One region of the Thauera sedimentorum genome, then DNA from elsewhere that is predicted to be linked to it. Evidence: predicted binding sites of a transcription regulator. Region 1 holds the regulator's gene; the other holds the start of a gene.
What was found. Region 1 encodes FNR, which switches genes on or off when oxygen is low (the NO sensors DNR and NnrR bind a similar motif). Its sites were predicted from a motif close to TTGANCTAGNTCAA; they were not measured.
Positions count from the first base shown of each region.

Region 1 (4,398 bases):
GCCGACGATGCCGCCGCACATGCCCACGCAGTGGGTGCCGCCGAGCAGGCCGATGAGGAAGACGGCGATATAGCCGGTTTCAGGCATTCGGAAGAGCCGGAAGATGCATCAGGGCAGGCATTCTACGCCGCGCGGGGCGGGATCAGATCACCTTGGAGTAGCGCGCCCGCTCGCGGTCGGCGCGCAGGTAGCGGTCGAACACCATGGCGATGCCGCGCACCAGCAGCCGCCCCGGGGGCAGCACGCTGATCCAGTCGTCCTCGATCTTCAGCAGGCCGGCCTTCTCCATCTCGCGCAGGTCGGCGAGTTCCTCGGCGAAGTATTCCTTGAAGTCGATCAGGTGGGCGATCTGGATGGACTCGATCGACACCTCGAAATGGCACATCAGCGCCTGGATGATCGCGCGGCGCAGCAGGTCGTCGGCGGTAAGCTCGATGCCGCGCAGCACCGGCAACTCGTCCTGGTCGAGGATGTCGTAGTACTCGTCCAGGGTCTTGACGTTCTGCGCGTAGGTCGGCCCCACCTTGCTGATCGCCGACACCCCGAAGGCCAGCAGGTCGCACTCGGCGTGGGTGGAGTAGCCCTGGAAGTTGCGGTGCAGCCGCCCCTGGCGCTGGGCGATGGTGAGCTCGTCGTCCGGCTTGGCGAAGTGGTCCATGCCGATGTACACATAGCCCGCCTCGGTGAGCCGGCGGATGGCCAGTTGCAGGATCTGCAGCTTGGTGTCGGCGGTGGGCATGTCCACCGAGTTGATGCGGCGCTGCGGCTTGAACAGCTGCGGCAGGTGCGCGTAGCTGTAGAGCGAGATGCGGTCGGGAGAGATCTCCAGCACCTGCTCCAGCGTGCGGTTGAAGCTGATGATGTTCTGCTTGGGCAGGCCGTAGATCAGGTCCATGGACACCGACTTGAAGCCGGTGGCGCGCGCGGCGTCGACCACCAGCTTGGTCTCGTCGAAGCTCTGCACGCGGTTGACCGCGACCTGCACGTCATGGGCGAAATCCTGCACGCCGACGCTCATGCGGTTGAAGCCGAGGTTGGAGAGCATCTCGACGGTATCGAAGTCCACCTTGCGCGGGTCGACCTCGATGGAATACTCGCCGTTGGGCACCAGCGTGAAGTGCTGGCGCACCGAGTCCATCAGCTGGTGCATTTCCTCGTGCGACAGGAAGGTGGGCGTGCCGCCCCCCAGGTGCAGCTGGGTAACCTGCCGGCTGCCGCCCAGACAGGCGGCCTGCATCTCGATCTCCTTGGCCAGGTACTTGAGGTACTTGGCCGAGCGCCCGTGATCCTTGGTGATGATCTTGTTGCAGGCGCAGTAGTAACAGATCGTGTTACAGAAAGGGATGTGGAAGTATAATGAAAGCGGTTTGCCGAGACCGCCCACTGCCCGCTTGGCGAGCCAGTCGCGCAAGGCCTTGGCGTCAAAGGCTTCGACGAAGCGATCCGCCGTCGGGTAGGACGTATAGCGCGGCCCGTTGATGTCGAAGCGGCGGATCAACTGGGTGTCGAAGACGAGTTCTTTCTGATTGCTCATGGTCGTACGGGGCGGCAGTCTGTTCCGTAAGATCGCAGAAAGCCGTAGTTTTGTGGTTGACGTGGATCAACGAGGCTCCGTTGATCCCGGTGAGAGACGGAGCTGTTTATCTTGCAAATGAAGGCGACGGTGCCGATCTCTGTGGCAAACCTCAAGGCCGCCTGCTCTCAGTGTAACCTGCAGGAGCTGTGCCTGCCGTTCGGGATGTCGGAAAACGAGATCGACCGCCTGGACGAACTGGTGGGCGCCCGTCGCAAGATCAAGCGTCAGCAGCACCTGTACCGCGCCGGCGACCTCTTCGAGGCGATCTACGCGATCCGCGCCGGCTCCTTCAAGACCGACGTGCTGCTCGAAGACGGCCGCGAGCAGGTCACCGGTTTCCAGATGACCGGCGAGATCCTCGGTCTGGACGGCATCAGCACCGAGTTCCACACCTGCAACGCGATCGCCCTGGAAGACAGCGAGGTCTGCGTAATCCCCTACGGCAAGCTGGAAGAACTCTCGCGCGAGGTCGAAGGCCTGCAGCATCAGTTCCACAAGGTCATGAGCCGCGAAATCGTACGCGACCACGGCGTGATGATGCTGCTCGGCTCGATGCGCGCGGAAGAACGCCTGGCGGCCTTCCTGCTCAACATGTCGCAGCGCTTCACCGCGCGCGGCTTCTCGGCGGCCGAGTTCCACCTGCGCATGACGCGCGAGGAGATCGGCTCTTATCTGGGCCTCAAGCTCGAAACCGTGTCACGCGCCTTCTCGCGCTTCCAGGAAGACGGTCTGGTGGCCGTGCAGCAGAAACACATCCGCATCCTGGACATCGCCGGCCTGAAAAAGCTGCTGCACCATCAACCGGCCGGCGGCTGAAGCGCGGAGCGAGCACCGCGCAACACCGCCATCGGCCCGCGCAGTAGGTTTATTCGCACATTCTCAGCCCTGACGCCGGCGGGCGACCATGGTCTCGCTCAAGGCGGCGACGTCCTCGTCAGTCAGCAGTTCGCGGGCGTAGGGCAACAATTCGCCTTCCTCGCGGGCGATGTGCTGATGGTAGCGGCTGGCGAATTCCTCGACCTGCTCCGCGGTCAGCTCTGCCGCTTCTCCCTGTGCAATCGCCGCCAGACGTTCGCGCATGAGCGCCCAGGCGGCGAACATGCGCTGATGGTCGGCGAGGATCCAGTCGATCAGCGCCTGCAGCTGCGCGCGACGCGGCGCATCGACCCGTGCGAGCAGCACCGGAAAGAGATCGTCTTCCTCGTCCATGTGGTGATTGACCGCAGCCAGGTCGAAGTAGCGCATCACCGCGCTCGCCGCCTGCTGTGCCTGCTTGTCCGCACCATGAGCGGGCAGCCAGGCGGCCAGGCGGGCGAGCGTCTCGAGCTGCCCCTGCAGGCGGCCGTGACAGGCTTCCAGCATCTCGAGCGGGGTTTCGAATCCGGGTGCGACCGGGATCAGTGAATCGCTCATGTCAGTGAGCTCCTAAATAGACCAGAAAACCGGCGGGGCTCTTGAGCAGCGCCACGGACACTATCCACGCATAGACCGCCAGCGCCGCCAAGAACGCAGCCGCCCTGAGCGCCAGGGTGCGCCCGCGCCGCAAGGCCACCGCGCCAAGCACGATGTAGGCGAGCAGGCCGATGACCTTGGCCGTGACCCAGCCGGCGACGAAAGGGTACTGCCCGATCATCACCGCCATCGCGATGGCCGACAGCAGCAGCAGGCTGTCGACCACATGGGGCAGCACCCGGGTGAGACGATGTTCGAGCAGCGCACTGCCGGACAGCATCCACGCGCCGCGCAGCGTGAACCCGAGAATGCTCAGCACCACACAGGTCACATGCAGGTGTTTGAGTGCGAAATACATGGTCTTATCCCGGCCGTCCGTCGGCCCGCGGACGCAGGTAGATGGGCAGGTAGCGCAGCGCCCAGGTCACGAAGATGCCCAGCCAGCCGGCTACCGCGGCCAGCATCAGCCAGGGAGAGAGCACAGCGGGCGCAAGGTCGGCGAGGATGCGCAGCAGCACGACCCCCTGCATGGCGAGGAACAGCGACCAGGTCAGCTGGTCGGCCGCCAGCGGCTGGCCCGAATGGCCCAGGGTGACCCGCGACACCATGCCGAGCACGATGGAGCCGAAGAAGCCGATCCCCAGCGCGTGCAGCGGCGCCAGGCCCAGGCCGTACCAGCCGAGCTGGGCGCCCGCGGCCTGCGCTGCGGACAGCAGCAGGGCCACGCCCAGCCACGCGAAACCGATGTGCAGCATGCCCAGCAGGCGCACGCGCTGGGCAGCCACCGGTCGCCAGCGGATGCACAGCCACAGCGCGACCAGACCGGCCGGCAGATCGACGACCCAGCGCCAGCCGCCGAGTTCGGCCATGCCGAGCGCGCCATGGACGAAACTCGCCCCCAGCATCAGCAACAGCGCCCAGCGCGGACGGACGATGACGTAGTCCGGAATGATGTTGCTGGAGAAAAAGGGCACCATGCGGTGGCAGACCGAGAAGAACACCGGCAGCAGGAACCACCACACGCCGGCCTCGATACCCACGCGCGCCCAGCCTGCCCCGCCGCCGAGCGCGAACACCAGCCAGGCGAAGATGCTCAACCCGCCGCCCGCCACACCCAGCCAGGTGGCCCGGGCGTGCAGCGGGTCGGGCTGGGAACGGAAGGCCACCCGCCACAGCACCGCGGCAAGCCTGGCCCAGCCGTACAGCACCCCGGCGAGGCCCGCGGCGAGCAAGGGCGCGAACCACAGGCCCGGGATCACCGCCGCCCAGCCGAGCGCGAGAATGCGCCAGGCGCCCAGCCACTGCTGCGGAGCGATGTCACCCATGCTCTGCCAGCGCGGCATCGCGGTGAACAGGAAGCCGAAGATGAA
Region 1 covers NZ_JACTAH010000001.1:329,171-333,568, reverse strand. The annotation lists gene IAI53_RS01475 (sulfite exporter TauE/SafE family protein) at 1-87, opposite strand, end outside; gene hemN (oxygen-independent coproporphyrinogen III oxidase) at 143-1,534, opposite strand; gene fnr (fumarate/nitrate reduction transcriptional regulator Fnr) at 1,652-2,392, shown strand; gene IAI53_RS01460 (hemerythrin domain-containing protein) at 2,456-2,989, opposite strand; gene IAI53_RS01455 (SirB2 family protein) at 2,991-3,386, opposite strand; gene IAI53_RS01450 (NnrS family protein) at 3,391-4,398, opposite strand, start outside.

Region 2 (4,398 bases), 1.4 Mb from region 1:
CGTATCGCGCGTATCCGCCTGGATTACTTCATCTGCGACAAGATCACCGAGATCCCGAACATCCAGGGCTTCCACGGCATCTTCCCGGACAAGCGCGACCCGGTCGACCAGTCGATCAACTACACCACCCGCGTGTTCTGCGGCGCAGAGTTCCACCTGCCGATGCCCAACGACGGCCGCGACCTGGAGAGCCCGGAGAAGTACCGCGCGCTGTTCAGCTGCGTCGATGCCGAGACCATGGAACTGCGCTGGCAGGTGCTGATCGACGGCAACTGCGACCTGGTGGCCACCTCCTTCGACGGCAAGCTGGCGGCCTCCAACCAGTACAACACCGAGGGCGGCCACCACTATGAAGGCATGATGTCCGCCGAGCGCGACGCGTGCATCTTCTTCAACATCGCCCGCATCGAGCAGGCAGTGAAGGACGGCAAGTTCACCACCATCGGCGACTCCAAGGTTCCGGTGGTCGATGGCACCAAGGCCGCCAACACCGATCCGAAGACCGCGCTGGTGGCCTACGTCACCGTGCCGAAGAACCCGCACGGCGTGAATGCCTCGCCGGACGGCAAGTACTTCATCTGCGCGGGCAAGCTGTCGCCCACCGCCACCGTGATCGAGCTGGCCAAGGTGCTGGAGTGGTTCGAAGGCAACCTGGACGACCTCGAAAAGTCCATCGTCGCCGAAGTCGAACTGGGCCTGGGCCCCCTGCACACCGCCTTCGACGGCCGCGGCAACGCCTACACCACGCTCTTCCTGGACAGCCAGATCGTCAAGTGGAACGTGGATGCGGCGATCAAGTTCCATGCCGGCGACACCAGCGCACAGTACGTGGTCGACCGCCTGGACGTGCATTACCAGCCGGGCCACATCAACGCCACCCAGTCGGAAACCATGTTCGCCGACGGCAAGTGGCTGATGGTGGGCTGCAAGTTCTCCAAGGACCGCTTCCTGCCGGTCGGCCCGCTGCACGCCGAAACCGAGCAGCTGGTGGACATCTCCGGCGAGAAGATGGTGCTGGTGGCCGACCACCCGGTACGCCCCGAGCCGCACGACTTCATCATGTTCAAGCGCGAGCTGCTGAGCCCGAAGCAGGTCTACGACATCAACGACTTCCCGCTCGCCACCAAGGACCCGAAGGAAGGCGGCGTGACCCGCAACGGCAACAAGGTCACGGTGCGCATCACCTCGCTGGCGCCGGCCTTCGATCCGCGCGAGTTCAAGGTCAAGCGCGGCGACGAGGTCACCATCATCCTGACCAACCTGGACAAGATCGAGGACTTGACGCACGGCTTCGCGGTGCCCAAGTACAACATCAACTTCATCGTCAATCCGCAGGAAACCGCGTCGGTCACCTTCAAGGCCGACAAGCCGGGCGTGTATTGGTACTACTGCACCCACTTCTGCCACGCCCTGCACCTGGAAATGCGCGGCCGGATGATCGTGGAGGCCTGACAAGGCGCCACTTTCCAACCGACCACGTCACCAGGCACCCGGCCGGGGCTCGCGCCCCGGCCTGTGCAAACCGCTCCCGCAAGGAGCGGGTCGATCGGGTGATCTCTTCGAGGGGCTGCGTGCCCCTCGTTTTTTTGCTCCGCGCCGGCAGCTCTGCTCCGCTTCGCGGAATTGATACGGGACAAATACAGTTCCGTACCCGGCTTCTAAAGTGTGTCCGCCGCTCTCGCAAGGAGCGGGTCGATCGGGTGATCTTCAGGAGGGGCTCCGCGCCCCTCCATTTTTTTGTCCGCAGCACGCCTCCGGCCGCATGCCGCTGGCACGCAGAACCTGCGGAAATCCGCATGGCACAACGCCGGCCGGGCCAAATTGATTCGGAACAAGTACAAATTCAGCATTCGCTTCTAGAGTGCGTCACAACGTCGCACCCACAGCACGGCGACCCCGAATCCCGACCCCAGCAAGACGATTCCAAGATGAACATTCCGGCCCTATTCAGAAAACTGCTGACCGGCGCAGCCCTGGCGCTGCTGTCCGCCACCGCCATGGCGGACGCCTACAACGCCCAACTGCCGGAAGACATCAACACCGCCCCGGACCTGTGCAGCCTGGTCTCCTGTACCGAGGTGCTGCCGGGCGCCACCGAATTCTCCGAGCGCAAGGGGCGGCCGTACTACGTCGAAGGCTATGCGCAGAAGGACGGGCAGCGCGAGCTGGTCGGCTACGTCATGCTGTCGACCGACATCACCGACATCCCCGCCTATTCCGGCAAGCCGGTGATCACCCTGATCGGCATGGACAAGGGCGGCCGCTTCGCGGGCGTGAAGATCCTCAAGCACTCCGAGCCCATCCTGCTGCTGGGCATTCCGGAGTCGGCGCTGATCAAGTTCAACGACCAGTACCTGGGCAAGTTCGTGGGCGACAACATCGAGGTCGGCCGCACCCGCCCGGAAGAGAACATCATCGGCCTGGACGCCATCTCCGGCGCCACGGTGACGGTGATCGCGCAGAACCAGGTGATGATGACCTCCGGCGCCTCGGTGGCGCGCCAGGTCGGCATCCTGGAGCCGGTGGTGCGCGAACCGGCGCGCTTCATCGAGACCGGTGGCAAGCCCGACTGGAACACCCTGGTCGAGGAAGGCAGCATCCAGCGCCTCACCGTGCGCCCCGAGCAGGTCGGCCTGGAGCGCAGCGGCGAGCCCTTCATCGACCTGTGGTTCGGCTACCTCAACCAGCCCGACGTCGGCCGTGCGGTGCTGGGCGATGCGGCCTGGCGCAACCTGATGAGCCGCCTGGGCGAGACCGAACACGCCATCTTCGTGATCCGCAGCGGCGGCAAGGAGTCGTTCAAGGGCTCGGGCTTCGTGCGCGGCGGCCTGTACGACCGCGTGCAGATCCGCCAGGGCGCTGACACCTTCACCTTCCGCGACCTCGACTACCTCAACCTCTACAGCCTGGCCGCCGCCGGTGCGCCGGCCTACGACGAATCGGCGATCTTCATCGTCCGCCCGGAACACCAGGGCGCGAGCTTCTCCGGCGCCTATCCGTGGAAGTTCGTGTTCCTCGGCAACCGCGTGGACCGCGCCACCGGCCAGCGCAGCTTCGCCAACTTCGACACCGAGTACTGGATTCCCGCCAAGTACCTGGAAGGCGGCCGCCCGCACATCGAGCGCCCGGTGCCGCCCTGGCTGCGCGTATGGAAGACCCGCGCACTGGAGATCGGCCTGTTTGCCGCACTGCTGGTGGCGGTGGGCATCGTGTATGCGAACCGTGACCGCCTGACCCGCGCATCCACCCACAAGAACAAGTGGCCGGTGAATGCCTTCAAGTACACCGCCTGGCTCATCAGCATCGGCTACGTCGGCTTCTACCTGCTGGCGCAGCCCTCCATTACCCAGGTGCTGACCTGGTTCCATGCCCTGCTCTTCCAGTGGAAGTGGGAGCTCTTCCTCACCGACCCCTTCATCTTCCTGTTCTGGATCTTCATCATCGTCACCGTCTTCCTGTGGGGTCGCGGACTGTTCTGCGGCTGGCTGTGCCCCTTCGGCTCGCTGTCCGAGCTGCTCTACAAGATCGGCGGGGCGATCGGCCTGAAGCGCTTCCAGTTCAAGCTCTCCAAGCCCCTGCACGACAAGCTCAAGTGGGTGAAGTACGCGGTGTTCTTCGGCCTGCTCGGGGTCTCGGTGTTCTCGATGACGCTGGCCGAGATGCTGGCCGAGGTCGAGCCCTTCAAGACCACCTTCCTGGTGGGCCTGTTCAACCGCAGCTGGCCCTACACCCTGTTCGCCGCCGGCCTGCTGGGACTGTCGATCTTCATCGAGCGCCCCTTCTGCAAGTACCTGTGCCCGCTCGGCGCCTCGCTGGCCATGCCCAGCACCTTCCGCTGGTTCGGCCTGAAGCGCAAACAGGAATGCGACTCCTGCAAGGCCTGCGCGGTGGGCTGCGGCTCGCTCGCCATCGACAAGGACGGCCGCATCGACCAGCGCGAATGCCTGCTGTGCCTGGACTGCATGGTGCTCTATACCGACGACCACGGCTGCCCGCCGCTGGCCAAGGAACGCAAGCGCCGCAGCAAGGCCGGCCTGCCGCTGACCCCGATCGGCGCGGACGGCTACTTCATCCCCATCAAGCCGGTGCCGGCCGACAAGCCGGTCACCGCCTGAAGACGACTAGGAGAACCCGACATGGTCAACCCGACGATGCCCACCGATCCGGTCGAACCGCCCTACGCCGGCCACGGCACCCTGGGCCTGATCGCCGCGGAAGTGTGGGACCACCTGTGGCCGTGGAGCCGGGCCGGCTTCGCGCGCCAGAAGGCCATTCAGGCCGCCGGGCTGGCGCTGGCCGCCGGCGCCACGGTGATGTGGATCCTCGCGGCGATGGGCCGCATGGATGCCGGCGCCATCATCGGCTGGTGGGTCAGCTGGAGCGTGTTCGAAGTGCTGG
Region 2 covers NZ_JACTAH010000001.1:1,762,481-1,766,878, forward strand. The annotation lists gene nosZ (TAT-dependent nitrous-oxide reductase) at 1-1,452, shown strand, start outside; gene IAI53_RS08010 (NosR/NirI family protein) at 1,929-4,115, shown strand; gene IAI53_RS08015 (transcription regulator) at 4,137-4,398, shown strand, end outside.
Region 2: the regulator FNR is predicted to act here: its motif matches at 1,822-1,835, upstream of IAI53_RS08010 (NosR/NirI family protein).